3 regions of the Ureibacillus endophyticus genome follow, and region 2 is predicted to be linked to each of the others. Evidence: predicted binding sites of a transcription regulator. Region 2 holds the regulator's gene; each other region holds the start of a gene.
What was found. Region 2 encodes LexA, which represses DNA repair genes until DNA is damaged. Its sites were predicted from a motif close to CGAACATATGTTCG; they were not measured.
Positions count from the first base shown of each region.

Region 1: the regulator LexA is predicted to act here: its motif matches at 6,076-6,089, upstream of uvrB (excinuclease ABC subunit UvrB).
Region 3: the regulator LexA is predicted to act here: its motif matches at 8,743-8,756, upstream of NKR20_RS02105 (Y-family DNA polymerase).

Region 1 covers NZ_JAMYWW010000001.1:707,207-718,435, reverse strand. The annotation lists gene NKR20_RS03505 (DUF4097 family beta strand repeat-containing protein) at 1-1,066, opposite strand, end outside; gene uvrA (excinuclease ABC subunit UvrA) at 1,146-4,013, opposite strand; gene uvrB (excinuclease ABC subunit UvrB) at 4,020-6,002, opposite strand; gene NKR20_RS03490 (IDEAL domain-containing protein) at 6,199-6,465, opposite strand; gene NKR20_RS03485 (competence protein ComK) at 6,713-7,216, shown strand; gene NKR20_RS03480 (YhjD family protein) at 7,205-7,579, opposite strand; gene NKR20_RS03475 (hypothetical protein) at 7,746-8,201, shown strand; one part of gene prfB (peptide chain release factor 2) at 8,254-9,282, opposite strand; one part of gene prfB (peptide chain release factor 2) at 9,284-9,355, opposite strand; gene secA (preprotein translocase subunit SecA) at 9,736-11,229, opposite strand, start outside.
Region 2 covers NZ_JAMYWW010000001.1:1,133,078-1,144,306, reverse strand. The annotation lists gene tkt (transketolase) at 1-237, opposite strand, end outside; gene NKR20_RS05570 (DUF896 domain-containing protein) at 423-653, opposite strand; gene NKR20_RS05565 (2OG-Fe(II) oxygenase) at 1,006-1,662, opposite strand; gene NKR20_RS05560 (YneB family resolvase-like protein) at 2,037-2,690, opposite strand; gene yneA (cell division suppressor protein YneA) at 2,687-3,025, opposite strand; gene lexA (transcriptional repressor LexA) at 3,194-3,814, shown strand; gene NKR20_RS05545 (gamma-glutamyl-gamma-aminobutyrate hydrolase family protein) at 3,973-4,686, opposite strand; gene NKR20_RS05540 (IS110 family RNA-guided transposase) at 4,989-6,212, shown strand; gene NKR20_RS05535 (prepilin peptidase) at 6,533-7,285, opposite strand; gene NKR20_RS05530 (potassium transporter) at 7,317-8,006, opposite strand; gene NKR20_RS05525 (hypothetical protein) at 8,006-8,602, opposite strand; gene pilM (type IV pilus biogenesis protein PilM) at 8,599-9,576, opposite strand; gene NKR20_RS05515 (type II secretion system protein) at 9,685-10,179, opposite strand; gene NKR20_RS05510 (type II secretion system F family protein) at 10,225-11,229, opposite strand, start outside.
Region 3 covers NZ_JAMYWW010000001.1:420,713-431,941, forward strand. The annotation lists gene NKR20_RS02060 (fumarylacetoacetate hydrolase family protein) at 1-517, opposite strand, end outside; gene NKR20_RS02065 (IclR family transcriptional regulator) at 731-1,513, opposite strand; gene NKR20_RS02070 (FAD-dependent monooxygenase) at 1,700-2,896, shown strand; gene NKR20_RS02075 (IclR family transcriptional regulator) at 2,952-3,719, opposite strand; gene NKR20_RS02080 (DinB family protein) at 3,850-4,344, shown strand; gene NKR20_RS02085 (nucleotide kinase) at 4,500-5,534, shown strand; gene NKR20_RS02090 (pyridoxal phosphate-dependent aminotransferase) at 5,583-6,770, opposite strand; gene NKR20_RS02095 (carbon-nitrogen family hydrolase) at 6,889-7,683, shown strand; gene NKR20_RS02100 (cysteine hydrolase family protein) at 8,052-8,594, shown strand; gene NKR20_RS02105 (Y-family DNA polymerase) at 8,870-10,093, shown strand; gene NKR20_RS02110 (YolD-like family protein) at 10,127-10,453, shown strand; gene NKR20_RS02115 (YhjD family protein) at 10,489-10,830, shown strand; gene NKR20_RS02120 (IS4 family transposase) at 11,017-11,229, shown strand, end outside.

The sequences.
Region 1 (11,229 bases), 430 kb from region 2:
GAGTGACAACATCCGCCAAACCAACATCTGCTTTACCGAAGTTTGTCGTAACTTGCCCTGCAAGTGATAGGGATTTTGGAACATAAATTTCCACTGCGCCAGCGACAGTTTGGGCCTTAATTTTTCTAGCAGTTTGGGAATGTGTCGTTACCACTACTGCACCATTCACCGATTCGGCTTCCACTTCTTCCACATCACCATCGATATAAATACGACCATTCACCGTTTCAGCTTCTAAATCTTCACCCTTACTATTACGAAGCTCAATTGCACCATTACCCGTTTCAATATCTGCGTGTTGGAATGAAACATGATCGATTTTTACAGATCCATTATAAGATTTTGCCTTTATTAATTTAGAATTTACATCATTAATAGAAACAGATCCATTTAATAAACGTAAAATCATAATATCGTATTGTTTTTCTGGAACCGCAAGTCGAACATCTACATGAGACATTTTAGTTGGAACAGAAATTGTAAGTTTTCCATCAACAAGTTTAATGAATTTTTCTTCAAATTCAGCAATTGTTCTTTCTTCACTATGATGTTGTAAAGATGTTTTAACTTGCGCATCAATTGTAAACTGTTGATCATCTGCTTTTACGATATCGACTTTTCCATTCGGGATTTCTAGTTCCAAACCGTTTATATCTTCAGCATTAAATGCATAATTTTTTTGGAATTGTACTTTCTCCCCAAATGGAAATTCTAAATCGATATCCTTTAATTTTGTAAATGTTGAGTTCATTAAATTAACAACACGGTGACTAAAATGGGATAAATCTTCTTTTAAATCGTTAAAGAATTCATCCATTTTTTTATTCGCTTCTTTATTGTTGAAGGATTTTCCGAATAAGTCTTCAAAACCAGTTGATTTAGACTCGTTGCTTGTTTGTTGTGATGCTTTTGACTCAGACTCTTTCTCAAATGATATTGGTGCAATCGTCTGTGCCTCTTTGGATCCTTTTTCTTTAGTTAACGCCTCAAGTAAAACAATTGCTTCTTCTGCAGTAATTGTTCCATTTTCAACTAAAGATAATATGCGTTTACGTTCATTCTCCATTAAAAAAGCCTCCCTCAAACGTGTATACCATTTATACGCCTAAGGGAGGGCAAAAGTTTCATGAAATTTTGTATCTGTTTTATTTATTAGAGGCTTCAGCCAATAGTTGTTCCATTCGCTTTTTGTCACGTTCTAAGATTGTTTTCAAATAGCGACCAGTATGAGAATTTTCATTTTCTGCAATTTCTTCTGGTGTACCAGTAGCGATAATTGTACCACCTTTATCGCCACCTTCTGGACCAAGATCGATAATATAATCGGCAGTTTTAATAACATCTAGATTATGTTCGATAACAAGTACAGTATCTCCATTATCAACTAAACGTTGCAACACTTTAAGAAGTCGTGCAATATCATCTGCATGTAACCCAGTTGTTGGCTCATCAAGAATATAGAACGATTTACCAGAAGATCTGCGATGCAATTCTGAAGCAAGCTTTACGCGCTGTGCTTCACCACCTGATAATGTCGTTGCTGGTTGTCCAAGTTTCATATATCCAAGTCCTACATCAACAATCGTCTGAAGTTTACGTTGAATTTTGGGTACATTTTCAAAGAATACAACAGCATCTTCAATCGTCATATCCAGTAGTTCAGCGATATTTTTTTCTTTATAGCGGACTTCCAGTGTTTCACGATTATAACGTTTTCCATGACACACTTCACAAGGCACATATACATCTGGTAAGAAGTGCATCTCAATTCGGATGATGCCGTCACCTCGACAAGCTTCACAACGGCCGCCCTTTGTATTAAAGCTAAAGCGCCCTTTTTTATAGCCGCGTACTTTTGCTTCATTCGTCGTTGCATATAAATCTCGAATATCATCAAATACACCAGTATAAGTTGCTGGGTTTGAACGAGGTGTACGCCCAATAGGTGATTGGTCAATATCAATCACTTTATCCAAATGTTCTATACCAGTTATTTCTTTATGTGTCCCCGGTTTTGTACGCGCACGATTTAATTTTTGTGCGAGGGATTTATATAAAATTTCATTGATAAGCGTTGATTTACCTGAACCTGAAACACCTGTTACAGCAACAAATTGTCCTAACGGTATATCAACTTTTACATTTTTTAAGTTGTTTTCCGTTGCACCTTTAATCGTTAATTTACGTCCATCCGATTTTCTACGTTCTACAGGGAGTGGAATGAATTTTTTCCCGCTTAAATATTTCCCTGTAATAGATGCGTCATTGTTCATTACTTCTTCTGGCGTTCCAGCTGCAACAATTTCTCCACCATGAACACCTGCTCCTGGCCCAACATCGATTAAATAATCTGCAGCCATCATTGTATCTTCATCATGCTCTACAACAATTAATGTATTACCTAAATCACGCATACTTTGTAACGTTGCAATTAAACGATCATTGTCTCGCTGATGCAATCCAATAGAAGGTTCATCCAAAATATATAATACACCTGTTAACCGAGAGCCGATTTGAGTTGCCAAACGAATACGTTGCGCTTCACCACCGGAAAGTGTTCCTGCAGATCGGGATAATGTTAAATAATCGAGCCCTACATTGAGTAAAAAGCTGAGTCGTTCCGTAATTTCTCGGATAATTAATCTCGCTATTTGCATATCCTTTTCAGATAACGTTAAATTCGTAAAGAATTCGTACATTTCTGCAATCGAATGCTTTGTTGCTTCCCCAATGTGTATACCTTCTACTTTTACCGCTAAAGTTTCAGGTTTTAAACGATATCCTTTACATGATGGACATGGTTGTTGGGTCATATATTTTTCCATCTGTTCCCGAACCCAATCAGATGAGGAGTCACGGAATCGTCGTTCAATATTTCGAACAACACCTTCAAATTCAATATTTTTATCATGGACACTACCAAAATCATTTTCATAATAGAAATGAATTAAGTCTGTCCCTGATCCATATAAAATTTTATCCATTTGACTTTTTGGTAATTGGGAAACAGGGACATCCATTGGTATTCCATAATGTTCACAAACTGCTTTTAAAAGTGATGGGTAATATTGTGAACTTGTTGGCTCCCAAGCAGCAATTGCATGTTCTTCTAATGTTTTGTTCCAATCGGGAATGAGTAAATCCAGGTCCACTTCTTGTTTTGTGCCTAGACCATCACAAGAAGGACAAGCACCAAATGGACTGTTAAATGAAAACATGCGCGGTTCTAACTCACCGATAGAAAATCCACAATGTGGACAAGCATGGTGTTCACTAAATAACAGTTCCTCATGCTCCATCACATCAACAAGTACTTTTCCATCAGCTAGTCGACAAGCTGTTTCTAAAGAATCGGCTAAACGAGATGCGATACCTTCTTTAATGACAACTCGGTCAATCACGACTTCGATGTTATGTTTTTTATTTTTATCTAGCTCAATTGAATCATCTAAATCTCTCATTTCGCCATCAACACGAACACGAACATAGCCTTGCTTTTTCAAATCCTCTAACAATTTCACATGGGATCCTTTTCGACCCGAGACAATCGGTGCAAGTAATTGCATTTTAGTTCTTTCCGGATACTCTAATAAGCGATCCACCATTTGTTCAATGGTTTGTGACGTAATTTCAATATTATGATTTGGACAAATTGGTTTACCAATTCGAGCAAACAATAAACGAAAATAATCATAAATTTCCGTAACTGTCCCAACCGTAGAGCGTGGGTTTCGGCTCGTGGTTTTTTGGTCAATGGAAATTGCCGGTGATAACCCTTCAATTAAATCAACATCCGGCTTATCCATTTGTCCTAAAAATTGTCTTGCATATGCTGACAACGACTCAACATAGCGGCGTTGTCCTTCTGCATAAATCGTATCAAATGCTAAAGAAGATTTCCCCGAACCAGATAAACCCGTTACGACAACGAGTTTATCCCGAGGAATCGTGACATTAATATTTTTTAAATTATTCGAACGTGCACCTTGCACTACTATTTCTGTATTTTTCAATTTCGGTCACCCTTCTACCTTCAATTCAAATATCGTATCTCGTAATTCGGCTGCACGTTCAAAATCAAGTGCTTTTGCTGCTTCTTTCATTTCTTGTTCTAATGAAGCAATTAACTTTTCTATTTCTGCCTTTGTTAATTTTTTACCTTTTGTTACTTTTGTAACATATGTTTCTTCCTGTTCAGCAGCTTGTGTTGCTCGAATTAAGTCTGGTATTTTCTTCTGAATTGTCTGTGGTGTTATACCATGTTCTTTGTTATATGCTTCTTGAATTGTTCGACGGCGTTTCGTTTCATCAATCGCCTTTTTCATTGAATCAGTGATGCGATCTGCATACATAATTACGTGTCCATTAGAATTTCGAGCAGCTCGTCCAATTGTCTGAATTAATGAACGTTCAGAACGTAAAAATCCTTCTTTATCCGCATCAAGAATTGCGACAAGGGATACTTCTGGAATATCTAATCCTTCACGAAGTAGGTTGATACCGACAAGCACATCAAATGTACCTTTTCGCAACTCGCGAATAATTTCAATCCGTTCTAACGTTTTGACCTCAGAGTGCAAATACTCCACTTTGATGCCCATTTCTTTAAAGTAATCCGTTAAATCTTCTGCCATTTTCTTCGTTAACGTAGTAACAAGTACACGCTCTTGTCTTGCAATGCGGTCATTGATTTCATCGATTAAGTCGTCAATTTGTCCTTCAATTGGACGTACGTCAATCGTTGGATCTAATAACCCTGTAGGACGAATAATTTGCTCTACCATTTCTGGAGTATGTTCAATTTCGTATGGACCTGGTGTAGCAGAAACATAAATAGCTTGGTGAATATGTTCTTCAAACTCTTCAAATTTTAAAGGGCGATTGTCTAATGCAGACGGTAATCGGAAGCCATGTTCGACTAAAACATTTTTACGTGCTTGGTCTCCATTATACATACCGCGAACTTGAGGTAATGTTACGTGACTTTCATCAACAACGAGCAAAAAGTCTTTTGGGAAATAGTCGAGCAATGTATATGGCGTAACCCCTGCTTCTCTTAATGTTAAATGCCTTGAATAGTTTTCAATCCCTGAACAGAAGCCCATTTCACGCATCATTTCTAAATCATATTTCGTCCGTTGTTCTAAACGTTGAGCTTCAAGTAACTTATCTTCAGAACGGAATTTTTCCAACTGCTCTTCCAGTTCTTTTTCTATATTTTCGATGGCCTTTAACATTTTTTCCTCGCGCGTTACGAAGTGGGATGCTGGGAAAATCGCCACATGTTCTCGCTCACCCATTATTTCACCAGTTAGAGCATCTACTTCACGAATTCGATCAACTTCATCTCCAAAAAACTCTACACGTATGCATTTCTCATCACGAGATGCTGGGAAAATTTCAACTACATCTCCGCGAACACGGAATGTACCACGTGTAAAATTCACATCATTTCGTTCATATTGTATGTCTACAAGTTTTCTTAACAGTTGATTACGTTCAATTTCCATGCCAACACGAATTGATAATACCAATTCTCTATATTCTTCTGGATTCCCCAAACCATAAATACAAGAAACAGAAGCAATAATAATCACATCTTCTCTTTCGAATAAAGCCGATGTAGCCGAGTGGCGTAATTTATCAATTTCATCATTAATGCTAGAATCTTTTTCAATGTACGTATCCGTCTGTGGTACATATGCTTCTGGTTGATAATAGTCATAATAGCTAACAAAATATTCAACTGCATTATTTGGGAAAAACTGTTTAAATTCACTATATAGTTGCCCAGCAAGCGTTTTATTATGAGCTATTACAAGTGTTGGTTTATTCACTTCTTTTATTACATTGGAAATGGTAAATGTTTTCCCAGTTCCAGTAGCTCCGAGTAAAGTTTGATGTCGTTTTCCTTCATTTATTCCTTTTACCAATTCCGCTATGGCATTCGGTTGGTCACCACTAGGTTGATAAGCGGACTGTAAATCAAAAGTTTCGGCCATTCGTTAATCGTCCTTTCACCCAATACTTGTATATTAATTTTAGCATACTATTCATAAAACACGAACTAAAAAGCGAACGTATATTCTAAAATTTTATTTTAAACGGCAGAAAAGTCGCCCATTATAAACATTGCCTTAGTAAAGATAAACTTTACATTTTTGGCACTGTTTTAATAGGCGACTTTAAAATAATCTATTAATTTACTGCTTCTTGTGCATCTTCTAGTTCTTGAGTTTCTTGTAATTCATTCAATTCTGCTGTGTATGCTAAAAAGGCTTCTTTATCACGTTCGTCTAATGCTCTATCGATGAGATCTTTCAACTGGTCAATTCTTTGTAGTCTTTGCATACTGTTCAAAAACAAGTCCAAATAAATTTCATTCAATAATTTCTCAGATTCGTTTGCATGTTGATAATGTCCAACTGCTTTAAGAAAATCTGTGTATGAATAATATTTATCCATCGATATCACCCCGATTCCCTTTTTTCTATTATAAGATAACCTTGACTCAATTTGCAATATATTCTGAAAAATAGATTAATTTTTTCTGCGTCGTTGAAAATATGTTTGAAATTTTCATTTTGGGCTGTTTTAGAGTAGGGAAATTTTAAATTTACAAAATTTTCTAAATTATGTATTGAATTCGCTCAAAATTCATACTATCATGTCTATAAATCCACAACACTAATCATTTAAGGGGGAAATAAAAATGGGAAATGTAAATATTGCTGATTCGTATCATATTTCGTTTAACACTTATCTTATCGAACCTTTAATACATGGGGACAAGCTTTATTCACGTGTTTATGACAAAAGTGGAGAAATTATTGTTTCACGAAAACCGATTTACATAATTCGAAAATCATGTGTGTTAATGGGATCTAATTACAAAACTGCTCGTTCAGTTTCAAAACGATTCTTTGGTGATGAAAAACACAAACTTCCAATTATTATTTCACACGATTATGGTATGCCTTGCGTATTCTTCCCACTTTTATCACCAACTTCACCAAATAATGTGTGGGTCGGACTTCATGCAATTATCAACATTCGCCGCATTAAAGATAGCACTGAAATTACATTAAAAGATGGTCGCGAACTAATACTAAACTTTAACTATTCTTCATTCTGTACTCAATATGTTTGTGCAACAATGTTACATAAATTCGGGACACACCAAAGACTAATCCTACAAAATGACTTATCCGTTTGAGTAACTTATTAAAGCTTTCTTCAAATAAAGTTTAAGCAACTCTTCTACATGATTTCGGAGGCGTATATTTGCATATCTTCGAATTTCCAATGTTCCTGCATAATGAAATTCATATTCAGAAAACAAATCATCCCGTGATTTTCGAACAACTTTTAATTGATGTTTTCTTAAGTACGCCTTCGTATTTTTCAAATCAATCTCAACATTTCTTCTTGCTTCTTCTATTAAATAAATGTATGGACTTTTGAACTTAAATTGCCCATTTTCGATTTCTGTGTAATCCTTTTCTAAAACGATTAAAAGCATCGGTAAATAAATCGCTGCTTCAAAATACGGAACAGTTTCAATGGGGATATATGCCATAAAAAACCCCTCCCAAAACAGAACATTTGTTCTTATATTATATTCATGAAAATTGAAAAAATGCAAATGGGAGAGAAAATATTAACTAAATTTATTTTCATGTAAAATCGAGGTATAATATTTACAAGTATTAAAATTCGTAACATCAAAGAGAGGAGGGTCTGGATTGACAGAAAATAACCAAATCTTGCAAGCGATATTGGAACTATCATCGAAAATGGATGTAAAATTCACGAAGCTCTCAGAAAGAATTGATAAGTTAGAACAAAGATTTGATTTATTAGAGCAGAAAGTAGATAACTTCGAACAAAAATTTGACTTATTAGACCAGAAAGTAAATAATTTAGAACAAAAATTTGACTCATTAGACCAGAAAGTAAATAATTTAGAACAAAAATTTGACTCATTAGACCAGAAAGTAAATAATTTAGAACAAAAACTCGACTCGTTAGGCCAGAAAGTTAATAACTTAGGTCAAAACGTAGATAAAAATCATCAAACAATACTAAACAAACTGGATCAAGTTGAGTACAGAATTGGTGTTTTGGCTGATGAATATATTACTGTTAAAGCTGACGTGAAAAAATTAAAAAAAGTAACAGGGATTTATTCAGATCTGTAATATAAAAAGGCATTTACAAGTCTTTGATAACTTATAAATGCCTTCACTTTTATTAACCTAAACGAGAACGTAAATATGCATTGATGAAACCATCTAATTCTCCGTCCATAACACCTTGAACGTTACCAGTTTCAAATCCTGTACGGTGATCTTTTACCATTGAATATGGATGGAATACATAAGAACGGATTTGTGATCCCCAGCCGATTTCTTTCTGCTCGCCACGAATCGCATCTAATTCAGCTTGTTGTTTTTCAATTTCAAGTTGATATAATTTTGCTTTTAACATGTTCATCGCTTTTTCACGGTTTTTAATTTGAGAGCGTTCTGCCTGACAAGATACTACAACGCCTGTTGGAATATGTGTAATTCGAACGGCAGAATCAGTTGTATTGATGTGCTGTCCACCCGCACCAGTTGCTCGATACGTATCAATTTTTAAATCTTCCGTACGAATATCAATTTCAATTTCATTATTGAATTCTGGCATTACTTCACACGAAACGAAAGATGTATGACGACGCCCTGCAGAATCGAACGGTGAAATACGAACTAAACGGTGAACACCTTTTTCAGCTTTTAAATAGCCATAAGCATTATGTCCTTGAATTAATAACGTCACCGATTTTATCCCTGCTTCGTCCCCAGGTAAATAATCCATCGTTTCTACTTTGAAACCATGTTGCTCTGCCCAACGAGTATACATCCGTAGTAACATTGAGCCCCAATCTTGTGATTCTGTTCCACCAGCACCAGGGTGTAGCTCTAAAATAGCATTATTTTTATCATAAGGTTCACTTAATAACATTTGTAGTTCAAAAGCATCCATTTTCGTTTCAAACTCTTTCAATTCGTTACCAAGTTCCTCTTGTAATTCTTCATCTGGCTCTTCTTTTAAAAGCTCTAATGTCATTTCTAAATTTTCTTGTGTGGCAACAAGCTCATTGAATTCATTTACGATGGCTTTTAAACCATTTGCTTCATTAATAACCGTTTGGGCACCACTTTGATCATCCCAAAATCCTGGCATTAACATCATTTCATCCAACTCTTGGATTCGTGCCTCTTTGTTTTCTAAGTCAAAGAGACCCCCTGAAGTCCACCAATTTTTTGGCTGTAGTTTCTAACGAATTTCTCACTTCTGATAATTCAATCATATAAAATCCTCCGTACAATATTAAATTGAGAGAACCGTATCATCCCTTCGATGACTACGGTTCAATGACTTTCATTTTATAGTGGCGTTCCAATCTTTTGTGGACGGAAGGCTGGGCTATGTGGACGAATAACCTCGTTGAATGGACAAAACCCTGTGATATCCGGACGAAAACTTCATCTGTATGGACGAAAAGCTAAGTCATCCGGACAATTCAACTGGTTAACTGCTTAAAATGCAAGCTCATGTGCACAAGTCAACTCGTTATCCGCACTAGACAAGGCACAAGTGCACAAGTCAACTCGTTATCTGCACAACACACCACCCATGTGCACGAGTCAACTCGTTATCCGCACAAAACACCAATAAACTAACCAACTAATCCTGCTGTGCACCGTGGCAGTTTTTGTATTTCTTGCCGCTACCACATGGACATGGATCATTACGTTTAATATCTTGTGTTTTACGCACTGGTTGCTTTTTCTTTGGTGCAGCTTCCTCTTTTGGATTCACAGCTTGACCTTTTGCAACTTCTTCACGCTCTAGATTGTTGCGGATTTGTGCTTTCATTGCATATTTCGTTACGTCCTCACGAATTGATGCAACCATGTCCTCGAACATCGCAAATCCTTCTTGCTCGTATTCACGTAATGGGTCTGTTTGGCCATAAGCACGTAGGTGAATCCCTTGACGTAATTGATCCATTGCATCGATATGGTCAATCCATTTTGTATCAATTGAGCGAAGTAAAATTACTTTTTCAAATTCGCGCATACGTTCAGGTGTAAGTGCTTCTTCTTTTTCATCGTAACGTTTTTGCACTTCGCCGTAGATGAATTGAATCATTTCTTCTGGAGATTTACCTTCAAGATCACTTGCTTTAATTGCGCCTTCTTCTAATAAATTAGCTTGAATATAATCTTCTAGTGCTTTTAAATTCCAATCTTTTTTGTCGCCCTGTGTATGAACACCAACAATATTTTCAATTGATTCTTGGATCATATTTTCCACAAGCGCACGCATATTATCTGTTTCTAATACATCGCGACGTTCTTTATAAATAACTTCACGTTGTTGACGAAGTACATCGTCATATTGTAATAAACGTTTACGTGCATCGAAGTTGTTCCCCTCAACACGTTTTTGAGCAGACTCAACGGCTTTTGAAACCATGCCTGACTGGATTGGTTGAGAATCATCCATACCTAATCGAGTCATCATTGCTTTCATTTTGTCTGAACCGAATCGACGCATTAAATCATCTTCTAAAGATAAATAGAATTGCGTAACACCTGGATCCCCTTGACGTCCAGAACGACCGCGCAACTGATTATCGATACGACGTGATTCATGACGTTCTGTACCAATTACTGCTAAACCACCAAGTTCTAAAACACCTTCACCGAGTTTAATGTCGGTACCACGACCGGCCATATTTGTTGCAATTGTTACGGCACCGCGATTTCCTGCATTTGCGATGATTTCGGCTTCTCGTTCATGGTTTTTCGCATTTAACACATTATGTGGAATTTTATGTTTGTCTAATAACTGTGAAATAATTTCGGATGTTTCTATTGCAACAGTACCTACTAATACTGGCTGACCCTTTTTATGGCGCTCTGCAATATCCGCAGCTACCGCATTAAATTTACCGTTCATTGTAGCAAAGATTAAGTCTGGTCTGTCATCACGGGCAATTGGTTTGTTCGTTGGAATTACGACAACTTGCATATTGTAAATGTTACGGAACTCTTCTTCTTCCGTTTTTGCTGTACCTGTCATACCAGCAAGTTTTTCGTACATACGGAAATAGTTTTGGAATGTAATTGTTGCCATTGTCATCGATTCGTTTTGGATTTCTACACCTTCTTT
Region 2 (11,229 bases):
TAAATGTAATAAGCTATAAAGTAACATAGAACCATGACCAGCCGAAAGAACGAAGCGATCGCGGTTATACCAGTTTGGATTTTGTGGGTTGTGACGTAATTGTTTCGTCCATAAAGTGTATGCCATTGGAGCTGCACCCATTGGTAAACCTGGATGGCCCGAATTAGCTTTCTCAATTGCATCAATAGATAATGTTCGGATAGCGTTAATTGCTAATAGATCCGCGTTTTGTGCCATTATTTGACATCCTTTCTCGTGCTAATGTGTATACTTTTACAGTTTAGACAAGATTGTGTAAGAAAACAATCCTATTTACAGACATTTTCGGATTTATGACATACTTTTTTTGAATTGTGCTACATCATTAAACAATGCAGCTATGTCAATGTATAGCCACGCACTGTTTTAAAGTTTTTACTCTATTAATTCAATTTATTCTTTTGGATATTTTTTATTTTTTCTGGCGTTACTTCATTGCCATTCGAATCATACACTTGCACATTTTCGATTGTATTTCTAAATGAGTTACGGAAGGATTCTAAATATTCCTTACGAAGAAGTGTGCGTTCTTTTGCTTCTTCTTCAGTTAATGTTCCAGACTTTGCTTTTTTAGATAGTGCATTAATTCGTTCGATTTTTTCTTTGGATAACATATTTCTCTCACCTTTCAATCTTCACTACTTAAAAGGTAAGTAAAAAAGACTGGGAGCGCAAGTAATAAACCTTAACAAATTGGGCATTAATTTTATAAAAAGTCGCTATTTAATAAGGTTTCTTTCTTATATAAATAGATTAAACCATATATTTTTAAGAGTCTTTGGGGAAATTTTGATGAAGAGTTGTAAGCAGGTGCTGTCTTCTAGTAAGTAAAAAAATAAGCGGAATTGGTAAACATTTTGTTTTCCAATTCTGCTTCTATCATGTAGAAGGGGAATCATTAAATTTCGTAGATTATAGGATGATTGAGATAGAAAAAAACTCACATTAGTTTATGTATATTGTGAATTAATCAAGTTTCTTTCTTCTAAACCATTGCGTTGCGATCCATTTTTCGCCTGTAACGACTGGAGCGCCGCCATGTAATGTTAATTCATTTAATGTTTGATCGTTGTAGAAGTATTCAAAGTATACAGCCATTCCTTTTTTAGGGTACACTTTTAGGCCAAGTTTTGGGAAATACGTCTCTCCACCATCTTCCACATCACTTAAATATAATACAACCGTACAAATGCGATTATTGCTTGCTGATTTACTTGTTGCTGCGAAATAATCAAAATGCTCTTTATATTCTTGCCCAGGTTTATAGTTTAAAATATGCAAACCTTCCGCATGCTCTGCAGGGATACCCACGATAGAAGAAACTCTTTTTTCAATTTTTGACACAATTTCATCATTAACGTCCGTAAGAAATGATCCACTACTTGTTCGGATATCACTAACGATTTTTTCTACTCCAATTTTGGAACGTTGAAGGCGATTCTTTGATAATTCGATGAGTCTGTCGCATTCTTCATCATTTAATACAGAACCTAATACAACAACTAACGGTTCTTCGTATTTCGCCAATACATCAATTACTCTGTCCTCTGTTTTAACTTTGTTTCCAGTGAAATTAAAGATTGTTTGTTCCTTTGAACGAATCTCAGCTACATTTGTAGTCATTTCCAATTTCCTCCATTTAATGGAATTAAAAGTTAATATATATGAATTTTACAATAATTTTTGTCCTTTATCATTAATTTTTTATGGATTTAATAACTTTATAGGATAAAAATGTATTTTATATAATCACTTTCGCCTACGGAAATTTTTCTTTATGAAATTTTCATTGTATATGGGATTTTACGCGATTTTTTGTTGAGGTGAATCAAAGCAGAAAATGAAATTGACATTGCATTCATGGGAAAATTGTTGCGATGTTTAGTGATAGTTTTAAGGTAATGAGACAAAAAATGGGGCCAGTTCTTTATGAACCAACCCCAAGTAATTTATATATATGCATTTCTTAAAAGATTGCAACACTTGAAGCACAAATTCTAGTCTCCAAGTCCTTCTATATATTCAGTGTATCTTCGATGAACTGTTGCCTTACTAACCTGAAACCCTAATCCTCTTAATGTAGAAGCGATTTCTTGGAAAGTAAGTCCCTTTTCCCGCAAATTCACTATTTCTTCAATAGGCACATCAATTCTTTCACGACCTTCGTGATTTTGACGATTTTTTATATTCAACTCAGGACGATAGCCATTTTCAACAGCTCGTTTCATCCCTCTTTTAATCTTCGCATTATGGATCTTTCGTTGATATTCCTCCACAATAGCCAATATTTCAAGAAGCATTGTATCCATTTCGTTTAATGTTAGTGGACCAGCATTATTTAATGAGTATACAGTTGTTCCACTTTTTTGAAGTAAGTGTAGAATTGCCATTCTTGCATTTCCTCGTCCTAAACGGGTTTCATCCTGTATAAACAATGCAGAAATATTGTGCTCTTTTATATAGTCCATCATATCTAATAGGCCTTCTCTCTCTACATCGTAGCCACTCTGTTGATCTTGATAAGTTGCTAGAACTCGATAACCCATTTGTTCAGCATAACGGGATAATTCTTCTTGTTGTCTTTTGAGAGAAGTTTCCTGTGTATTTTTTTCTGTACTCACTCTTGTGTAAATTACTGCACTTTTATTCATTGATCTTTACTCGCTACCTCTATTGAATGAGAATCCTCATTCATTTTATTTTGGGCAATGTAATGACTATCTTCAGCAATTGGGATAGTGATAACTTGTCCAGCAATAATTATCTCATTGTTTAAGTGGTTTTCCAATTGTACAAGATTAATCCATTCTTGTGGCTTCATATCTCCACGATAATGTTCTGCTAAAGTCCAAAGTGTATCACCATGTTGAATTTCTATTTGTTCGTATGTTGTTTTCCCGTTATCTGTTATTAATAAAATGCCTACTATTACAACAAATGCAATAAATAGTACAACGATGTAATTATTTTTCTGTAACCAATTCATACTATCAACCCCTAATCGAATGTTTGTTCGGAATCTATGTTCCTAATTTAATACGAACACATGTTTTTGTCAATAACATTTTCGAACCTATGTTTGCATTTCCAATCTTTCACTGCTATACTATATGTAATTAATAGAGATAGATATTCACTTAAAGAGGTGAGAAAGTTGAAAAAATTATCAAAAAGACAAGAAGAGATACTAGCTTTTATTAAAGAGGAAGTACGTACGAAGGGATATCCACCATCTGTTCGAGAAATTGGAGAAGCAGTAGGTCTTGCATCGAGTTCCACTGTACACGGCCATCTAGCACGTTTAGAAAGTAAAGGTCTAATTCGCCGAGACCCTACGAAACCACGTGCAATTGAAATATTAGAAAATGAAAGTGACACTGTTCAAAAACAATCCGTAATCCATGTTCCTCTAGTTGGGAAAGTTACTGCAGGTTTACCAATTACAGCAATTGAAAATATAGAAGAATACTTCCCTCTACCAGATACATATGGAACGGGTGAAGAAAATCTATTTATGCTTGAGATAATGGGAGAGTCCATGATAGAAGCAGGTATATTAGACGGAGATTATGTCATTGTTAAACAAACCTCAACAGCCGACAATGGGGATATTGTTGTAGCTATGACTGAAGATGACGAAGCTACGGTAAAACGTTTCTTTAAAGAAAAAACACATTTTAGATTACAACCAGAAAACTCAAGTATGGATCCGATTTTAGTAAACCAAGTTACGATTTTAGGTAAAGTTGTTGGCTTATACCGCAATATTCAATAATAATGGTTGTCACTTTAGTCATAACTAGACTGAAGGACAACCATTTTTTGTGGAGCTGAATTTCTTATTTTAATAAGTATGGCTTGTGCGTTTAGTATTCTCTCTCGTGCACTTAACCCTGAACTTGTGCGTTTAGCACTCCCTATTGTTCACTTTTTTTAAGTTACACCTTGTTCCAAACATGCTTCAACAAATGCCTTAAACAATTTTGAAGAATGCTCCTCCCCTTTTGCAGCCATTTCCTCTGGGTGCCATTGAACAGCTATACAAAACGGATAGTCATTTAATTCCATTGCTTCGATAATGCCATCGCTAGCTCTAGCAGAAATTTGGAATAATGCAGGAACATCCTTAACTGCCTGATGATGAAGAGAATTTACTGCAATACGATCTTTTCCTAAAATATTATGCAATCTCGTTCCATTCGAAATTTCTATAAAATGAGCAAGTTCATGTCTTAATGCATTTTGTTTGTGCAATAATGGCTCAGCTTCGTACTGAGCATTAATATCTTGATATAATGTTCCACCTAGTGCTACATTTAATAGTTGAATGCCTCGGCAAATTGCAAAAACAGGTAGCTTATGATTTAACGCCGCATGAGCAAGAGCAATTTCTACTTTGTCCCGCTCTAACATTACTTCACCGAGTTTGGGATGTGGCTCTTCTTGAAAATAGTGAGGATGTATATCGACCCCACCTGTTAACAATAGGCCATCAATTGAATCGATTACTTGCCTGACATCTTTTTCAACACCAAAAGGAATACAAAATGGAATCCCACCAGCATCTATGACCGATTTAACATAAGGAGAGTTAATACAATACTTTCCATCACTCGTTGTCATTGTAATTCCGATGATTGGCTTCACAAAACCACCTCCACTATAAACTATTCGAAGGGGGCTATAAATCATTCCTGACAATAAAAACATACTAACATTAGTAGTACAAACCAAGGCCATGGTTTGTGCTACTATTTTTTTATAGTAGAAGTGAAGGAAAGTCGAACAGCTCCAGGGACCGTATGAGAGTCCGTAAAAAAAACCGGCTAACTTCACATCCTTATATGAATCAGTTTAGTATGTTGGGTCCAAGAGATCGTGTATAAGAAAGTGGAATCGATAAGGCAATGTGAGGACTTCTATGATTGGCTAAAAAGGAGAATAGAATGATGAATCATGTCATTGCGTTAGATGTGAGTAAAGGGAAAAGTTCGGTAGTTATGTATAATCAATATCGACAATGTGAATATGAAGGTGAACTAAATCATACCCGAGTTGATTTTGAACGATTACATAATCGTATTGAAGAAATAACGAAGTTTGATGGACAAGCACCTGAAATTGTCTTTGAAGCAACTGGTGTCTATTCGAAATCGGTAGAAGCATTTTTAAAAAATCATGGTTATACATATAGTCGGATGAACCCGCTTGAAGCGAACCTACAAATGGCAAAAATGCGACGTCATAAGACGGATGTAAGTGATGCACACGAATTAGCGAAAACACACTTTAAAATGGAGCGTGAAACGACATACGTTCAAGAGGATTATTATGAACAGATGCGAGCTCTCACACGTTATTACGATGAAGTGGATGAAGAAATAATTTTACTTAAAAGTCGGATGCATGCGATTTTGCATATGAGCTTCCCAGAGCTTGAAAAACTCATTACACCAAGTTCTGCTTTATTCTTAAATATCGTGCAGCTGTATCCACATCCAGCACTTGTATTAGCCCATTCAAAAACAGTAATTAAAAATCATTTAAAGGCAAATACAAAAAAGAACCTTTCACTTACTCGTGCAGAGAAAAAAGCAATTGAGCTAATCGAAGCAGCGCAAAATAGTTATCCAGCCATTAAACCGACAGATGTTCGATGTGATCAAGTAAAGGATTACGCCATACGGATTGCAGAATTGAAAGATAAAAAAGAAGCGCTTGTCCAACAGATGAAGACGTTATCAAAAGAACGTCAAGAATATCTTGTATTACGTTCTATTCCTGGTGTGGGCGATTCAACCGCTTGTCGTCTGATAGGTGAAATCGGTGATATTCGCCGTTTTAAAAATGCGAAACAATTAAATGCATACGCAGGAATTGATATTATGCGTTATCAATCTGGCAACACACAATATCGGGACCGAATCAATAAGCGTGGGAATAAACATTTGCGAAAAATTTTATATTTCATGATACAAGGGATGCTTATGTTAAAAGAAAAACCCAATCATTTTGCGGATTACTATTATAAATTAAAAAAGCAACCTCAGAGAAAGCCTCATAAGGTTGCGATGATAGCTTGTGTTAATAAATTTTTGAAAGTGACCTTTCAGTTATTAACACGAGGAATCCTATACGATTATGAGTCCGCACTACCAGCTCAGAAATCGTAATAAAACGTAATACAACTATATCATATAGACCTTTCGAAAAAAATAAAAATCGTTAGGTTTTTTCGGCATGAAAAAATTAGTTTTAGAAGGGAGGGGTACCCCTCCCTTCTAAAACTAATTCATTAAAATAAAAGAAATAACTTAAATATACTTGACTAATCGTAAGAAAAGGAGTTGTCTGAAAAGTCATTTTGAGACAACTCCTTTGCGACGAGGATAGTGGAAATTTATTTCGACTACCGCAGGAGCAATAATTCATAAGAGATATTTATCAAGAAAGAAAAGAGGTGTCCAAAAAATTATTACTTTTTGGACACCTCCTAAAATAAACCCATATACCAATCTAACATGTCTTCTCCATAGAAATAGACAATTATTGCAGCAAGTGCAATGGATGGACCAAAAGGCACTGGCGTTTTTCTTCCATGACCGCGCCCCTTTAATACAATAATTCCAACAATCATACCTATAACAGAAGCTAGAAATAGTGTAATTAAAGTATTGGCAGTACCTAATACTAACCCAATAAGGAAGAAGAGTTTAATATCTCCCCCACCCATTCCGCCTTTCGAAATGACAGCAATTAATAGGAGAATACCAAACCCAACTACTGCTCCTAGTAAACTATCCCACCAATTGTCTAAAGGTGATAAAATTCTTCCAAAAACTAAAAATGGTAAAAAGAATAATAGAATTTTATCAGGAATTAACATATATGTGATATCCGATACTACAATAATCATTAATAACGAAATGAAGAATAAAGCAACTGCAGTTTCAATCGTGATTCCTAATTGCCAGACAGAAAAACCAAATAAAATGCCTGTGATAAGTTCCGTTAATAAATAAATTGGTGATATTTTTACGCCACAGCTACGGCATTTCCCACCTAAAAATATGTATGAAAAAACAGGTATTAAGTCTAGTGCTGTTAATCTACGCTGACAAGATGTGCAATGGGATGGTGGGGTTACAATTGATTCTTTCTTTGGAACCCTCAAACCAACTACGTTAAAAAATGAACCAAAAATTAGTCCAAATAATAACGCAAAAATAGCATATACAATGTCCATGGAAAACGCTCCTTACTCATACCTGTTTCAATTATTCAGTACCTTCATGATAAAACGTTGTTACTTGTACAGAAACCGTTACTGTTGCCTCTTCATTTTGGATAACACTTTCTTCCCCTGGTAATTCAAAATTTAACGCATCGATGTGCATAATTCGTTCTAAATTTTCAATTTCCTCGATAAATGTTAACAAACTATTGTAATCAGGAGCTTCAACATCCAGAACGAAAGTAATGAGTTTTAATTCACTAGGTAATGTTGAAATGTCAATTGAGGAGATAGGTGTTTCTTTCTCTTCTCCTTCCTCTTCTCCTTCCTCTTCTTCACCCTTTGTATTTTCTTCAGGTGCTGTTTGTTCCTGCTTCATTGATTCAGACACAAGAGAATCGTAATTGTTAAAATTGATATTTAATACCCTTGTCCCAGAAACATACTCGATTTCTTCAATATTTAATAGTAACTGATCAATTTCACGACTTTGCGGTAATCTCTTGCGAAGCGAAAAAATATTCGTTTCTATGGCTTGTTCATTTTCTAATTTTGCAATTTGTTCTTGCATTGACCTAATTTCAGTCCGTGTACTCGAAATAGTGTTTTGTGTTGAGTTCAGCTCTTCCTTTTTTGGCAATACTACATAGTAATAAAAGGCAAACAATAATGCTGCCAGCAAAGCAATAACTAATAATAGACTTGAATTTTTATTACCGGAGAAAAGTTTCATCACTCTTCACCTCCAGTAGATAAATAGGTTTCATCTATAACTAAAGTTAAATTCGTTGTATATCGTGGTTGTTCATTAAAGTTAGTAGTGCTTTCCACTGTGTCTCCAGATTCTACTACTAATTCAAAGTTCGATATAGTGGAAACTTGCACATCTAAAAAATAATCACTGTTATTTAAACGAGTTACATAGTTGGATATATCATTCATCGTTTCAAAATCGATCCAAACTGTCACACTTTTTTCTGCAAATTCGAATGTTCTTAAGAAAGAGTTATTCGGTTGTAAATTCAAAATTTCTTTTATTAACGGTGAAACTTGATAAGAAATTTGATCTAGAAATTGTACAGATTGCTCTAAACTGATATTGGATTTCGAATCGTTGTAAACGTTTAGCTGGGATTGAAGTTGATCTCGTTGAGCAATAAGAGCTTGTTCTTCATTTACAATCGATACTAATGAGCTTCTTGCACTAAAATATTGCCAAACTAAAAGACTAAATATAAGTAAGGCGATAATCGCTAATAAAATATAGAGTAATTTTGTGTTATTTGGTCGCCGTTCTAACTTGGGCAAAAGGTTTATATCTGGAATCATGGGTGAACCTCCTTAAGGGCGAGGCCTAATAATGCAGCATGTTTCCCTTTAAAATTAGGAAAATGTTTCGCAATCACTTCATCAGTAACCATTTTTGAAGGGACCACTAAGTTATTGTTTAATGTTTCCGTAATCTGTTCTAAAAACGGATTATCCCCCATGACAATGATTTCGTCAACACCCTTTTCACCCTTATGTAAAGAGTAACGGAAGAAGTTCATCATACGATCAAGTTCAAGTACCTCATCCATCACTTGCATTAAATAACTTTGTGGGTCACCTTGTAACGAGAATTGAACTTCTTGTTCAGATTCAACAGTGGAAGCCCATTTATGTAAGTCAGTTTCAATGGTTTGGAAACGCAAAAACTCCACTTGTCCTAGTGAATAAATACAAATGGAAAGTTCATTAATGGACCAATCAGCAACTAAATATGTTCGTTCCTCATCTAAATAGCCAATCTTGTCTAATATTCGTAAATTACAAAGAGAACGAATATCCGCTACTTCAGGCTCCATTTTAATATCTAGAAATAATGATGTAAGTTTAGAAATTTCATCAGAAGGTGCCGCAAAAATAACAGCTTGTCCATCGTGAGGTACATGGTCATAAACGTCCACTAATGGATCTTCAAAGGGCACTCGTATTGATTCTCCTAACTCCATTTGCACATACTCTAATAGTTTATCAGAATCTACATCTTCAGGGTGTTCGAATGTTTTTAAAAGAACAGACGTATCCGGCACAAAAAGGCGGACATTTTGCTTTTTGCCGCCCCATTTTGATGTATATTTTTTAAATATATCAAACAACGCCATTTCATCTTCAATGATAGATTCCACAATCGTTCCATTTTTTAATGGAATTTCAAAAAGCTGTGAATGTTCAAAGTCTGGCCCCTTTACCACAAGTGCACGTATGATGTAATCTCGAAGTTCGATGGATATATGTGATTTTTTCTTTGAGTTGAACATGCGAAGGACCTCCTTAACTATTAAATAGTTTTTCTATGCTTTTCCTGAATATTATTTATATAATTCAGGAAAAGTGACAAAAACTATAATAACATTATAATAGTATTATTAGTTTCCAAGGTTTGTATTTAAGTCTGCTTCTTTTACAGTGTTTGTTGTTATATTTGACTTATAATCATCACCAACAATTTTTTCTAATTTTTTATATGTTACCTCCCAAATATCATCAGTTAATACTGCTTTATCATTATCATCTAATGTAACACCATCTAGATATGGAGTAATAGCAGCTTTATTACATGTAGTTGTTCCACTTGCAGTTGTACATTTATTATCAATATGAGCCAATTTTGCAGCTGAAAGTACATTCGAAGCTTCTGCAAGTATTGCCTTATCACGAGAATTATTAATTATATTACCAATCGCTGGTACTGCAATTGCAGCTACAATAGCTAGGATTACAACTACCGCTAGCAATTCAATCAAAGTCAAACCTTTTTGATTATTTACACGTTTTTTCATTTCTTTAAACATACCTTTTCCTCCTAAATTTTTCATTCTATTATTTATTTCTATTTTTTCATGCACAAACTTTTGTTGCATACATTTCACCTCCTTGCAAATTGTCAAATCTATTTCTTATAGACTCTACATCTGTTCATATAAACTAAACATAGGCAACATTATCGCAGCTACTATTAGTCCTACTACACCAGCTAAAAAGAGAATCATTAACGGTTCAATTAAAGACTTTAAAGTATCTACCGCTCGATCAACTTCCTCTTCGTAGAAATCAGCTACTTTTTCTAACATTAAATCCAATGAACCAGTTGATTCACCAATTTTTGTCATGGATGAAACTAGTGGTGGAAACAACCAACTTTTCTCAAAAGGTCCTGATAAAGATTGTCCCTTTTCTAGACTCGTTTTTGCTTCTATAATTACTTTTCCAATTACTGGGTTACCAACCACTCTTTCTACTATTGTTAATGCATTTAAAATTGGAACAGCACTACTAAATAAAGAAGAAAGTGTTCTTGTCATTCGAGCAATTGCGGATTTTTGCAATAACTTGCCGAATATTGGCATTTTGAGTAAAATTAAGTTTATACTATAATTAAATTGACTATTTTTCTTATAAAAGAGTTGAAACCCTAAAACTATACCTAAAATGATAGATACCACTATCCACCAATAGTTTTGTAGAAAGTTACTAAATGCAACCGTATAAACTGTAATAAGTGGTAGTTCTGCATCCATTTCTTCGAAGCTCGTTACAAAAGTAGGTACAATAAAAATTAATAAGAAAAACACAACTATAAATGTAATGAAAAGTAAAATCGCTGGATACGTTAATGCAGATTGTACTTTCTTTTTTAACTTAAATTGTTTTTCAAACATGTTGGCAAGGCGTTCTAATGTATCGTCCATATTCCCGGTTGCTTCCCCGGAACTAATCATGTTCGCGAAAAGTTGAGGGAAAGCCTTTGGGTGTTTACTTGCTGCTTTTGAAAAAGGTGTTCCAGCTCGTACATCTTCTTCAACTTCATACAAAACTTTTTTCAATGCTTTACTTGTTGTTTGTTCAGCTAATATTTTTGTAGCTTCAACTATGGAAATCCCAGCTCGAATTAGCGTTGCAAATTGACGACA
Region 3 (11,229 bases), 710 kb from region 2:
CTTCTTCAGATACATTACGCGCTTGTTTACCAACAACAAAAGTAAATTCAGCTTCGTAATCTAATTGATCAGAAATTGGATAGAATGGAATATCGTCTTGTGGTCCTAAAATTGTGTTTGCAAATTTTGCAAAGATTACTGGATTTGAAGGGATTTCACGACCCATTTCTTGAATATGTTTACGGAAGTTGTGACCAACGCAAATAATTTTACCTGGTTTAATTACTGGAGCTTCTACTTTAACATCAGAAAGTTCGTGAACTAACTTTTTGTCAAAGCTATCTGGGTTGGCAAGAGCGAACTGGATTGCACCATTTGCTAATGCAATACTTTCTTTACCACCTTGGTATAATTCGTCTGTATTATTTGGAACAAATGCAGCTGCGATTTGTTCGTAACGGTATTTACCTTCTGCTTTTAGTTGTGCTTGGTATGCGTAGTTTAAGTCGATTACTTGGTTTTCAACGATTGCACCTGCACGTGTATGTCCATCTTTAGTAAAGTTAATAAGTTTCATTGTTATCCTCCTGTTTTTCACGAATGATGAATTTAGTTCACTATTTATAAAAAGATTAATAGCTTTCGAGAAGAATGTCAATATTATTTGTTTTCAGAAAATAAATTACATTATGAGTAAATAAAAAGCATTGAGTTCCGTAAACTCAATGCTCGTAGCGATTATTTAGTTCAATGTCTAGCTAAATAGGAGAGGAAAAATCCAACCATTTCACTAGATTCCTTTTAATGGCTTTCTTGTGTAACCGTAATATTCTGAAATCTCCCTTGCGATCCCTAATACAAATTGACCAGTTGTATCGTCTAATGTTTTTGGTACAGTCTCTGTAATTCCCACAACCGTAATGGCTCCTAATAATTCTTCATCAAAATTTAAAATTGGGACACTAAATGAAGAAACATGTGTCACTAACGGCTCTTTTTTAGTGGCAAAGTATAATTGCTTTGTTTTTTCCTTTGCTTCTTTAAATTGCTCCAACTCACTTTTACTAAATTTCATTAACTCTTCTAATTCCCATTCTTTCATAATCGTATTTTTTTCAAAACTAGAAAATATGATCCCTGTTGAGCAGTTGAGAGGTAAGTGAGTCCCCATTTGTGCTCCTATATTTATCCCATATTCAACACTACTTGAAATATAAGAAATTAATGGTCCTTGTGGCGAGGGAACCGCTAACAAGACGGTTAAGTTTGCTTGTTCATTAATTTTTTTGAAATACGGAATCACCATTTCTATTAAAGAAGTGTGGCCTAAAGCAATATTCCCCAACTGCACTAATTTATGTCCGAGTGTATATGTATTTGTATGTGGGTTTCGGTAAATCATTCCGAATTGACTTAATGTAGCTAAATATTTGTATAAGTTACTTTTGGTCATGGAAGTTAAATTTTGTATTTCTGTAAATTTAAGCGGTTCTTTTTCTTTTGCTAAGATTTCTAAAATATTTAACCCGATTTGTAATGATTGAATTACAGTAGTTTTGTTTTCTGTCGTCATTATACTCACCCTATTTTCATAATTAGAGGATATTATAGCAAAGATATTCGTTTATAAGAAATTTCAAAATTTTTAATATTTGTATTGACTAATCGTTATGGAATGAGATAAAGTTTTCATATACAGGGAACACAGTTCTCTATTTGTGGAATTCGAAAATAAAAACAATTTAGGGGGATATGAAATATGGCAAATGTAAGCGATATCATCGTAGTAGGTGGAGGTATTGGTGGTTTAGCAGCAGCTTTATCAATCACAAACGAAACAGGTAAATCAGTAGCAGTATTCGAGCAAGCACCGGAATTCGGTGAAGTTGGTGCAGGAATTCAATTAGCACCAAATGCTTTAGAAGTATTAGACCGTTTAGGAGTTAAAGAAGAAATTTTAAAATATGCAGTGTTACCAAAACGCTTAGTATTAAAAGATGTGTATACTGCTGAAGAATTAGCAACACTTGACTTAGGTGAAGATTTCCAAAAAGAATTTGGTCAGCCATACATCGTGTTACACCGTTCTGACTTACACAGAGTTCTTTATGAAGCTTGTCAAAAGAAAGGTACTATTCAATTCTTTACAAATCAGGTTATTCAAACTGCAGAGCAAGATGGCGATACTGCAACGATTATTAACCAAAATGGTGAGAAATTCACTGCAGAGGCTGTAATTGGTGCTGATGGAGTAAAATCAAACCTTCGTAAATTATTTATTGATGACACACCAGTTAACTCAGCATATGTAGCATACCGCGGAACACTTCCAATTGAGGAAATCGCAGGTGATGATAACTTTGATTTAGACGATGTAATTATGTGGGTTGGGCCAAACTTACACTTAGTTCAATATCCAGTTCGTCGTGGTGAATTATATAACCAAGTAGTAGTGTTTAAATCTTATGACACATCTGTTGAAGACTGGGGTACTCCAGAAGAGTTATCTCGTCGTTTCGAAGGTAGTCATTCACAAGTACAAAATGCATTAAAATTCATTAATCGTCAATTCCGTTGGCAAATGTTCGACCGTAATCCTATTGAAAACTGGACTAAAGGTAATATCACTTTATTAGGAGATTCTGGTCATGCAATGCTTCAATACCTTGCACAAGGTGGCGTTCAAGCTTTAGAAGATGCGTTTGTATTAGGTGAAAAATTAAAAGAACACAATACGTACGAAGAAGCATTCAAAGCTTACCAAGAAGTTCGTATTCCACGTTCTGCAATGGTTCAAACAACAGCTCGTAAATGGGGAGAAATTATCCATGCGGAAGACCCAATTACAATTGCACTACGTAACCACATTTTTGCAAACCATAAACCAACAGATTACCATGTAGTGGACTTCTTATATGGTTACTTTAATAAAAACTTCCAACGTGTAAGTAAGTAATAATAGTACGAAAAAAAGGTGTCCAAAAAGTTTTTACTTTTTGGACACCTCCATTTTATTCTTGTGGTAGTTCTTCTTTATAACCATAAATTCGTGACATTTCTTTACTTATTTGAATTACTTGTTGAACAAGTTCAATGGAAGGATCTGTTGGAACATCTTCTGTAAAGCCGATAATAATGATGGTAGCAATTAGTTCTTTTCTATAATTTAAAATAGGTAAACTCCAAGAGGAAACATGTTTAACGATGGGTTCTTTGGCGAAAGCGGAGTGGGTTTTTCTTATTTGCATAAGCTCTTGTTGAAATTCTTCATCTGATAAGTTAGGGTAGTTGTTTTTTTCTCTTTCCACCCAATTTTGAATTTCTTCATTTTGAGCGTATGCAGCAAACATTTTCCCTGCAGCAGATAGTAATGGAAGCTTAGTGCCGATTTGGGCGCCAATATTTAAACCGTAATTTGTATTCCAAATGTTTGTAATAACTGGAGTATCATTTATCCAAACAGCTAAGGCTGTAGTTAAGTTCGTTAAATTACTAATTTCCTTAAAATATGGAGTTAACATTGTAATAAAGTCATTGTTATGCATTGCTGAATTACCGTATTCTAAGAATTTGTAACCTAATGTATAGTGACCTTGTTTATCACGGTATAACAGATCCATTTGAGTAAGTGTATTTAAATATTTATATAAATTACTTTTCGAGATTCCGGATAGTTCTTGTATTTCTGTGAATTTTAGTGGTAAGTCACTTTTAGCAACGATTTCAATAATATCAAAAGCGTGAATAAGTGACCCAATCGTAGTTGGCGATTTAGTCATTTATATAAATCCTTTCTAGTCTAAGTATTTTCTATAATATATTATAAAATACTTTTTATAAATATATTATAATGTTAATGTATAAATAGTGAAATAAATTCACTATTAGTATTTTTAAGGGGTGTAAAATATGACAACAGCATTACTTGGTAAAGAAGTAGAAGATTTTAAAAAGAGTATTGATGATATTGTAGAGGTTTTAAAAAATACTGATGAGAAGACGCTTTACGTAAAACCTTCTGCACCAGAATGGTCAGCAATGCAAATTGTTTCTCATGTGATAGAAGCTGTGGACTTTTGGGTAGCAGAGTTAGAGGCTTTATTAATTGTACCAGGAGCAAAATGGGGACGTAACCATGAGCAAGCACGTCGCTTAGCTGCTGTAGAAGAAAGTGTAGTTGCACAATTAAGTAAAGAAACGGCAATTACATCTTTACAAAATCTAGTACCAAAAGTAGAGGCAGCATTAGCAAAAGTAAAAGAAGAAGACTTAGCAAAAACTGCACCAAGCTATAATCCACACTTCGATGGTAAACCATTATCGTTCCTAATTGATCACTTAATCGTAAAACACGTAGTTGGTCATCACGGACAAATCGTACGTCACTTAGCTAAAGTTCAATAATATTTTGCGTACCGGGTACACAAACAATTCTGAAAATTTAGAATTATATGTGTACCCGGTACCTTTTTTAGGCTGTTTACATAAAAATAAGGGTACTACGCTATGGAAGGATGAGGTCTCTGAGCGGGCAAGTTACCTATTTTTATGGGCGTGCATTGACAGGGCAAGGAGTTAAGCAACTATATACAGACTTAATTAATAATGAAGCGAAAACAGTCTACCTAATTAAAGGTGCATCAGGTTTTAAAGTACCTAAATTATTAAAGGAACTTGGTGATTATTATCATAAGCAAGGAGCAGACGTTGAGTACTTCCTTGATCCACTATTTGAAAATACCTACGAGGCTATATTTGTAAAAGAACCCCATTCTACTCTTTTTCTTCAAGGAACGAATTTCCCAAATGACATAAACAGCTCCAATCCACGAATAAAAGTGATTGCATTAAATGAATGTGTGGATGTTCAGAAGTTTTTAGATAACGGTGAGCAGCTACTCCAACTAAATCAAACAAAAGAAAACTACCATAATAAATGTTTTGAAGCGTTAGCAAATGCCATTTCAATACATGATGATTGGGAAGTTGAAACAAGACGCCATATGGATTGGAATGGTTTAAACGAGCAAACGGATCAATTGTTTAATGATTTATTTGGTTCTACAATTCCGCTAAAGAAGGGGAATCGTACTCATCGTTTACTAGGCACATTAACCCCACAAGGTGCACGGGATACATTGCAAAGTATTACGCAAAATCTTGAGAGACGATTATTTATAAAAGGATATCCGGGAACAGGTAAATCTTCTATGATGAAAAAGTTAGCAAATGAAGCAGAGGCTAAGGGATATGATGTGCAATTAGTGTGGTGTGGTTTGGATTCTAATTCTATTGATATGGTCATTATTCCTGAATTGAACTTTTGTATTTTTGATAGTACCGAGCCCCATGTTTATTTTCCAGATGAAAATCGCCCAGGAGACGAAATTTTTGATATCGCCAAGCATTGCCACCCAACAGAGGTTGAAGAGAAAAATATTAATGCAATCGTAATCAAATATAAAGCTGCTATTTCAGACGCGATACGCTATGCAAAGATGTACGCAGAAGCTGAAGGGAAAATCCGTGAAATTCATGATAGTGCATTAGATGTGACAGAATTTGAAAAGCGTACTGCTGGGTTGTTTATATAATGGTATTAAAAAGCGAGTTCTCTAAATGGGAACTCGCTTTTTACATACTTATAAAATAGAGGCAGGTTCACCTTTAAATAAACCAAGCTTTTCAATTCGCATAATTGCTTCCTTCATACGCTCCTCACTGACAAGTAAGCCAACTCGTACATAGCCTTCTCCATATTCACCAAAGCCATTACCTGATGCTACTGCGACATTGGCCTTTTCCAGTAATAAGTTTGTAAATTCTTCGCTTGTAAATCCATTTGGTACTTTCAGCCATGCAAAGAATGAACCTTTTGGAGCTTTGACGTCCCATCCAATACGATGTGCTTCTTCAATTAATACATTACGACGACTCTCGTAAATGGCACGTTGTTCTTCTACACAAGATTGATCTCCGTTTAATGCGGCAGCTGCAGCGTGTTGAACAGCAGGGAAGAGGCTACAGAAAAGATGATCTTGAATTAAGTTGATTGCTGCGATGATGTCCTTGTTGCCTACTGCAAAACCTACACGCCACCCTGCCATATTATATGTTTTGGATAATGTGTAAAATTCAATGCCGACTTCTTTTGCACCTTCAGCTTGCAAGAAACTAACAGGTTGAACACCATCAAAACCAAGAGCACCATAAGCAAAGTCGTGTACTACTGCAATGTCATTTTCTTTTGCGAAGGCGACTGTTTCCTCAAAAAATGAAAGGTCAGCAGTTCCCCCAGTAGGATTGTTTGGGTAATTTAAATAAATTAATTTTGCCCTTTCTTTCACTTCAGGACTCAATGCCTTGTAATCTGGTAAAAAATCATTATCTTCTATTAAAGGGAACGTATCATAATAAACATCGCCTAGCATAGCACCTGACAAATAATCTGGGTAGCCAGGGTCTGGTAAGAGCATATAATCACCAGGGTTTAATATCGCCATGGGAAGTTCGACTAACCCCGTCTTTGCTCCACCAAGAATGGCAACTTCGGTGTTTGGATCAATATCAACATTGTATTCACGTTTATAAAAGTTAGCAGCTGCTTCTTTTAATTCTTGAATACCTTGAAAAGGCGAATACTTATGATTTTGTGGATCTTCGGCTGTCGATTGAAGAGCTTTAATGATATGGGCAGGGGTTGGTCTGTCAGGATTCCCTTGTCCAAGATTTATAATATCGCGGCCTTCTGATATTGTGGCACTCACTTTTTGTGCAAGGGCAGCAAAAAATTGAGTAGGGAGTTTTTGAAGTTTGATTGATGCTTTCATATACATACCTCATTTTTGGGATTAGTGGTTTTCTATACTTTCTATTAATTTCAGAATATAATAACAATTATGTAGGAATGATAGACCTTTTCACAAGGATTGTCTAGGGGGTATTGATATGAAAATTGGATGCATTCAAATGAATGTTAGATTTGGGAAAGTAGAAGAAAATTTTGAGCGGGCAGAAAATTTAATCCGAGAAGCTGCAAGTAAGGGAGCAGAAATTGTTGTACTTCCTGAAATGTGGAATACAGGTTATGCGTTAGAAAAATTATCAGAGCTTGCGGACCGCCATGGGGAACGCACGAAAGCCTTCTTACAAAAATTATCGAGTGAACTAAATATACATATTGTTGGTGGGTCGGTTGCAACAGAAAGAGACAGCAAATTTTACAATACAATGTATGTATATAATCGTGAGGGCGAATTAGTAAGCGAATATAGCAAAGTTCATTTATTCCGACTTATGGATGAAGAAAAATATTTAGAAGCAGGCGATAGTATGAATCGTTTTGCATTGGGTGAAATCGAAGCAGGGGGAGTTATTTGTTATGATATTCGTTTCCCAGAGTGGCTTCGTGCCCACGCATTAGCTGGTGCAAATGTGTTATTCGTCTCTGCACAATGGCCAACACCGCGCATCGATCATTGGAAAACGTTATTGCAAGCACGTGCCATTGAAAATCAATGTTTTGTCATCGCTGTAAACCGAATTTCGCGCAATCCGGATAACTTTAACGGCCAATCAATGGTTATTGAGCCATGGGGTGAAGTGTTATGGGTAGGTGCTGAAGATGAGGAACTTGCCATCATTGATGTAGATTTCTCTAAAGTAGAAGAAGTGCGCAGCCGCATCCCTGTCTATGATGATCGTCGTCCTTCACTCTATACGGGTGTTGTTGAGGACGTGTAAGGATAATCTATATAATAGAAGAAACAGGAATTTTGAAACTATAATTTGAAATTTACAAAATATTTTTAAAATTATTGGCAACAATTGATAATCTTTCACATATTCTATTAACAAGACTCTCTGGAGCAGCATAAAGCGGCTTTGGGGGGTTTTTGTTTTATACAAAAACATTATAAAATATAAGAGAATGTCACTTAATAGAAGGTATTTTATGATTAGTAGTTGGTAAATTAGCTGAAGAATCTTTGAATCTACCCGTTTAATTTCAAATTTGATTATATTTATGAAAAAGATTTGTATCCTTTATGGAACTATACTTATAGAATTCATTTATAATGTTAAGTAAAAAATGGTAGGGGGATACTAAATTGGGAAAAGAAGCATTAATTATTGTGGATATGAGCAATGATTTTGTTGCTGATGATGGTAGTTTAACAGCAGGTAAGCCAGCGCAAGAAATTGTTCCATATATTGTGGAGCAGGCAAATAAATTTTTAAACGATGGGCAAGTTGTTGTAGTGGCGATGGATGCTCATGAAGAAAATGATGAACATTTTGAGTTATGGCCACCGCATAACATTGTAGGCACTAAAGGGCAGCAGCTTTACGGTGATTTATTTACCTGGTTGAACGAACATGAAGCTAATCCGAATGTACTCGTCCAACCAAAAACAAATTACAACGCCTTCTTCAATACAGGCTTAGCTGAAAAGTTAAGAGCATTAGATGTTGAAAAAGTTCATGTTGTTGGAGTATGCACGGATATTTGTGATTTTTTAACGGTTGCCGGTGCAGATGCTGAAGGCTTTAAAACTACAATTCATAAAAAGGGTGCAGCTACTTTCACTGACTTAGGTGAAACATTTATTAACCATATGAAAACATGTTTCTTTACGGAAATTATTGAATAGAACTCATTTTAAGCTTCGTATCATCTCTGATTGCGGAGCTTTTTTTCATGCTGAAGGATTTTTCTTCACAGCTTTCATCAATTTTTCGTCCAAAATCCCCAGAAAACACCTCTTGTCGTCTCAACTGTCTCATTTTAGAATGAATTAAAGAACAAACGTTCGCATATAATACATTGTAAATTGGAGGTGTTGTAATGAACGAGAATGCACTAAACGTCAGTACAAAGCATACAGAACAACACGGCATCTATAAAAATGCACCAAACAAGCCAATTATGTGTATTGATATGCGCTGTTTTTATGCAAGTTGTATGGCAATGTTAGAAAATCTAGATCCCTTCGAAGTTCCAATTGCTGTTGTAGGGAACTTTAAACAAAAAGGGAGTGTCGTACTCGCCGCATCACCGCCAATGAAAAAACGTTTTGGTATTAAAACAGGATCCCGTCTTTTTGAAATTCCAAAACATCCTGACATTAAATTATTCGAGCCGAAAATGGAGTTTTTTGTACGAATGTCTATGGAAATTACAAATTTAATTAATCAATTTGTGCCGAAAGAAGCAATTCACGTTTATAGCATTGATGAAAGCTTTGTTGATCTAACAGGGACGGAAAAGCTATGGGGTTCACCTGAAGAAACAGCCAAATACATTCAACACTGCATTTACAATCAATTTCAAATACCGAGTGCGATAGGAATGGGACCGAACATGCTTATGTCAAAGCTTGCGTTAGATTTGGAGGCAAAAAAAGATGGTTTCGCCAAATGGACCTATGATGACATTCCCGACAAGCTTTGGTCAGTTGCACCGCTTTCTGAAATGTGGGGAATTGGGCGGCGGACACAAAAAACATTAAATAATATGGGCATTTATACAGTTGGGGATTTAGCCCGAACAGATTTAAAAATGTTAGAAAAGCGTTTTGGTATTATGGGCAATCAACTCTATTATCATGCGTGGGGAATTGATTTATCTCCTCTCGGTGCCCCACTTGCAGAAGGACAAATTAGTTTTGGAAAAGGCCAAATGCTGATGCGAGATTACCGGAGCCGTAGTGAAATTTTAGCCGTCATTTTAGAAATGTGTGAAGATGTGGCAAGAAGAGCAAGAGAAGCTTACCAAGTAGGTAGAACAATTTCTCTTGGTATCAACTATAGTAGGGATGCTTTTGGGGGAGGTTTTTATCGCGCACGAACAATCGATGAACCGACAAACGATACAATGAAAGTTTACAAAGTGTGTAGAGAACTATTGGATGAATATTATGCAGAGCGCCCTGTAAGACAAATTACCATTAGTATTTCAAAGTTAGAATCTGAAAATTCGATGCAGCTTAGTTTATTTGATGATAAGAAGTGGAGGAGACGCAAGCTGGGGGCGACAATGGACTATTTACGCGCGAAACATGGATCGACAGCTATTTTGCGCGCGGTTTCTTATACAGAGGCTGGTACTGCCGTTGCCCGTGCTCAATTAGTTGGTGGTCATAAGAAATAGTTTATCAATAAGGATTTATTGCGAGGTGATAACATGATTCGAGATCGTGGGAATATTAAATGGAATGCAATGATGCTGCCGGAGCACGTAAAACTATTACGTGAATGGCATGAAAAGGATCAATATGTAAAAAAGCCAGAACTAGACGAATGGGCATTACAAGAGTTAAGTGAACAATTAGGAATTGCTTATACAAATAAGATTGAAGTGGAATTAAGTATTTGGAAAGAAAAAGAGATTTTCAAAGTAACGGGGAAAATTGCAAAACTAAACGTAAATAATGCATTGCTTTATTTAGAGGATGGTCGACAATTTCCATTTCAATCTATTTTTGGTGTTGCGTTTATTGCGATTGACTAGTCGATAGGAGTGACAAAGGAAGTGTGTCTATGTCATTGAGAAATGGTATAAAATTAATGATTCATACTTATGTAATTTTAGAATTAGCTATAAAATCGATTGAACATGATAAAAAGCTATTTAATTCATTTCAGTTTAAAAGATCTTATTTGCCTTTAATGGATGCGTTTTTAGAAAGCCTTACAGAAGAATTTAAACAAACCTCAAAAAAGCTTTATAAAGAAGGTATCAAGAAAGAAACATATCAACGAATTAGTGATGAGAAATGTTTATATACCTTCTTATGTAGAGGTGAGGTTCTACCGTTTATTTATCAAAGTGAAGACTTGAAAAATCAAGTACAACGAAAAATCGAAACTATTTTAAAAAAATTATAAAAAAAATTCCTCTCATCACAATAGAGTGGAATTTTTCTTTTAAAAAATATCATTAGCGTCGCATTAAAATAATTTGACACCTTTATTAAAACTGAATTTTCTGAAATATATTCTTCGCACAAAAAAAGCCTTTATAATGGTTGGGCGGTAGTAAACCATCCAAATCCAAAATAAAGGACTAATCGCATGGATAAGTTTACACGAATAACATCATTTGAACAATGGTTTTCACCGATTAATTTGACGTTATTTGAAGAACAGGTGAAAATTCATCAATTAAATTACTATACAAAGAAGCTGTACATGGCTTCCTTTATGAAACTGCTTTTATATGCCCAGCTTCATGAAACAGAGAGTTTAAGGGCATTAAGCGATGCTGTGTTTTCAGATGATTTACAA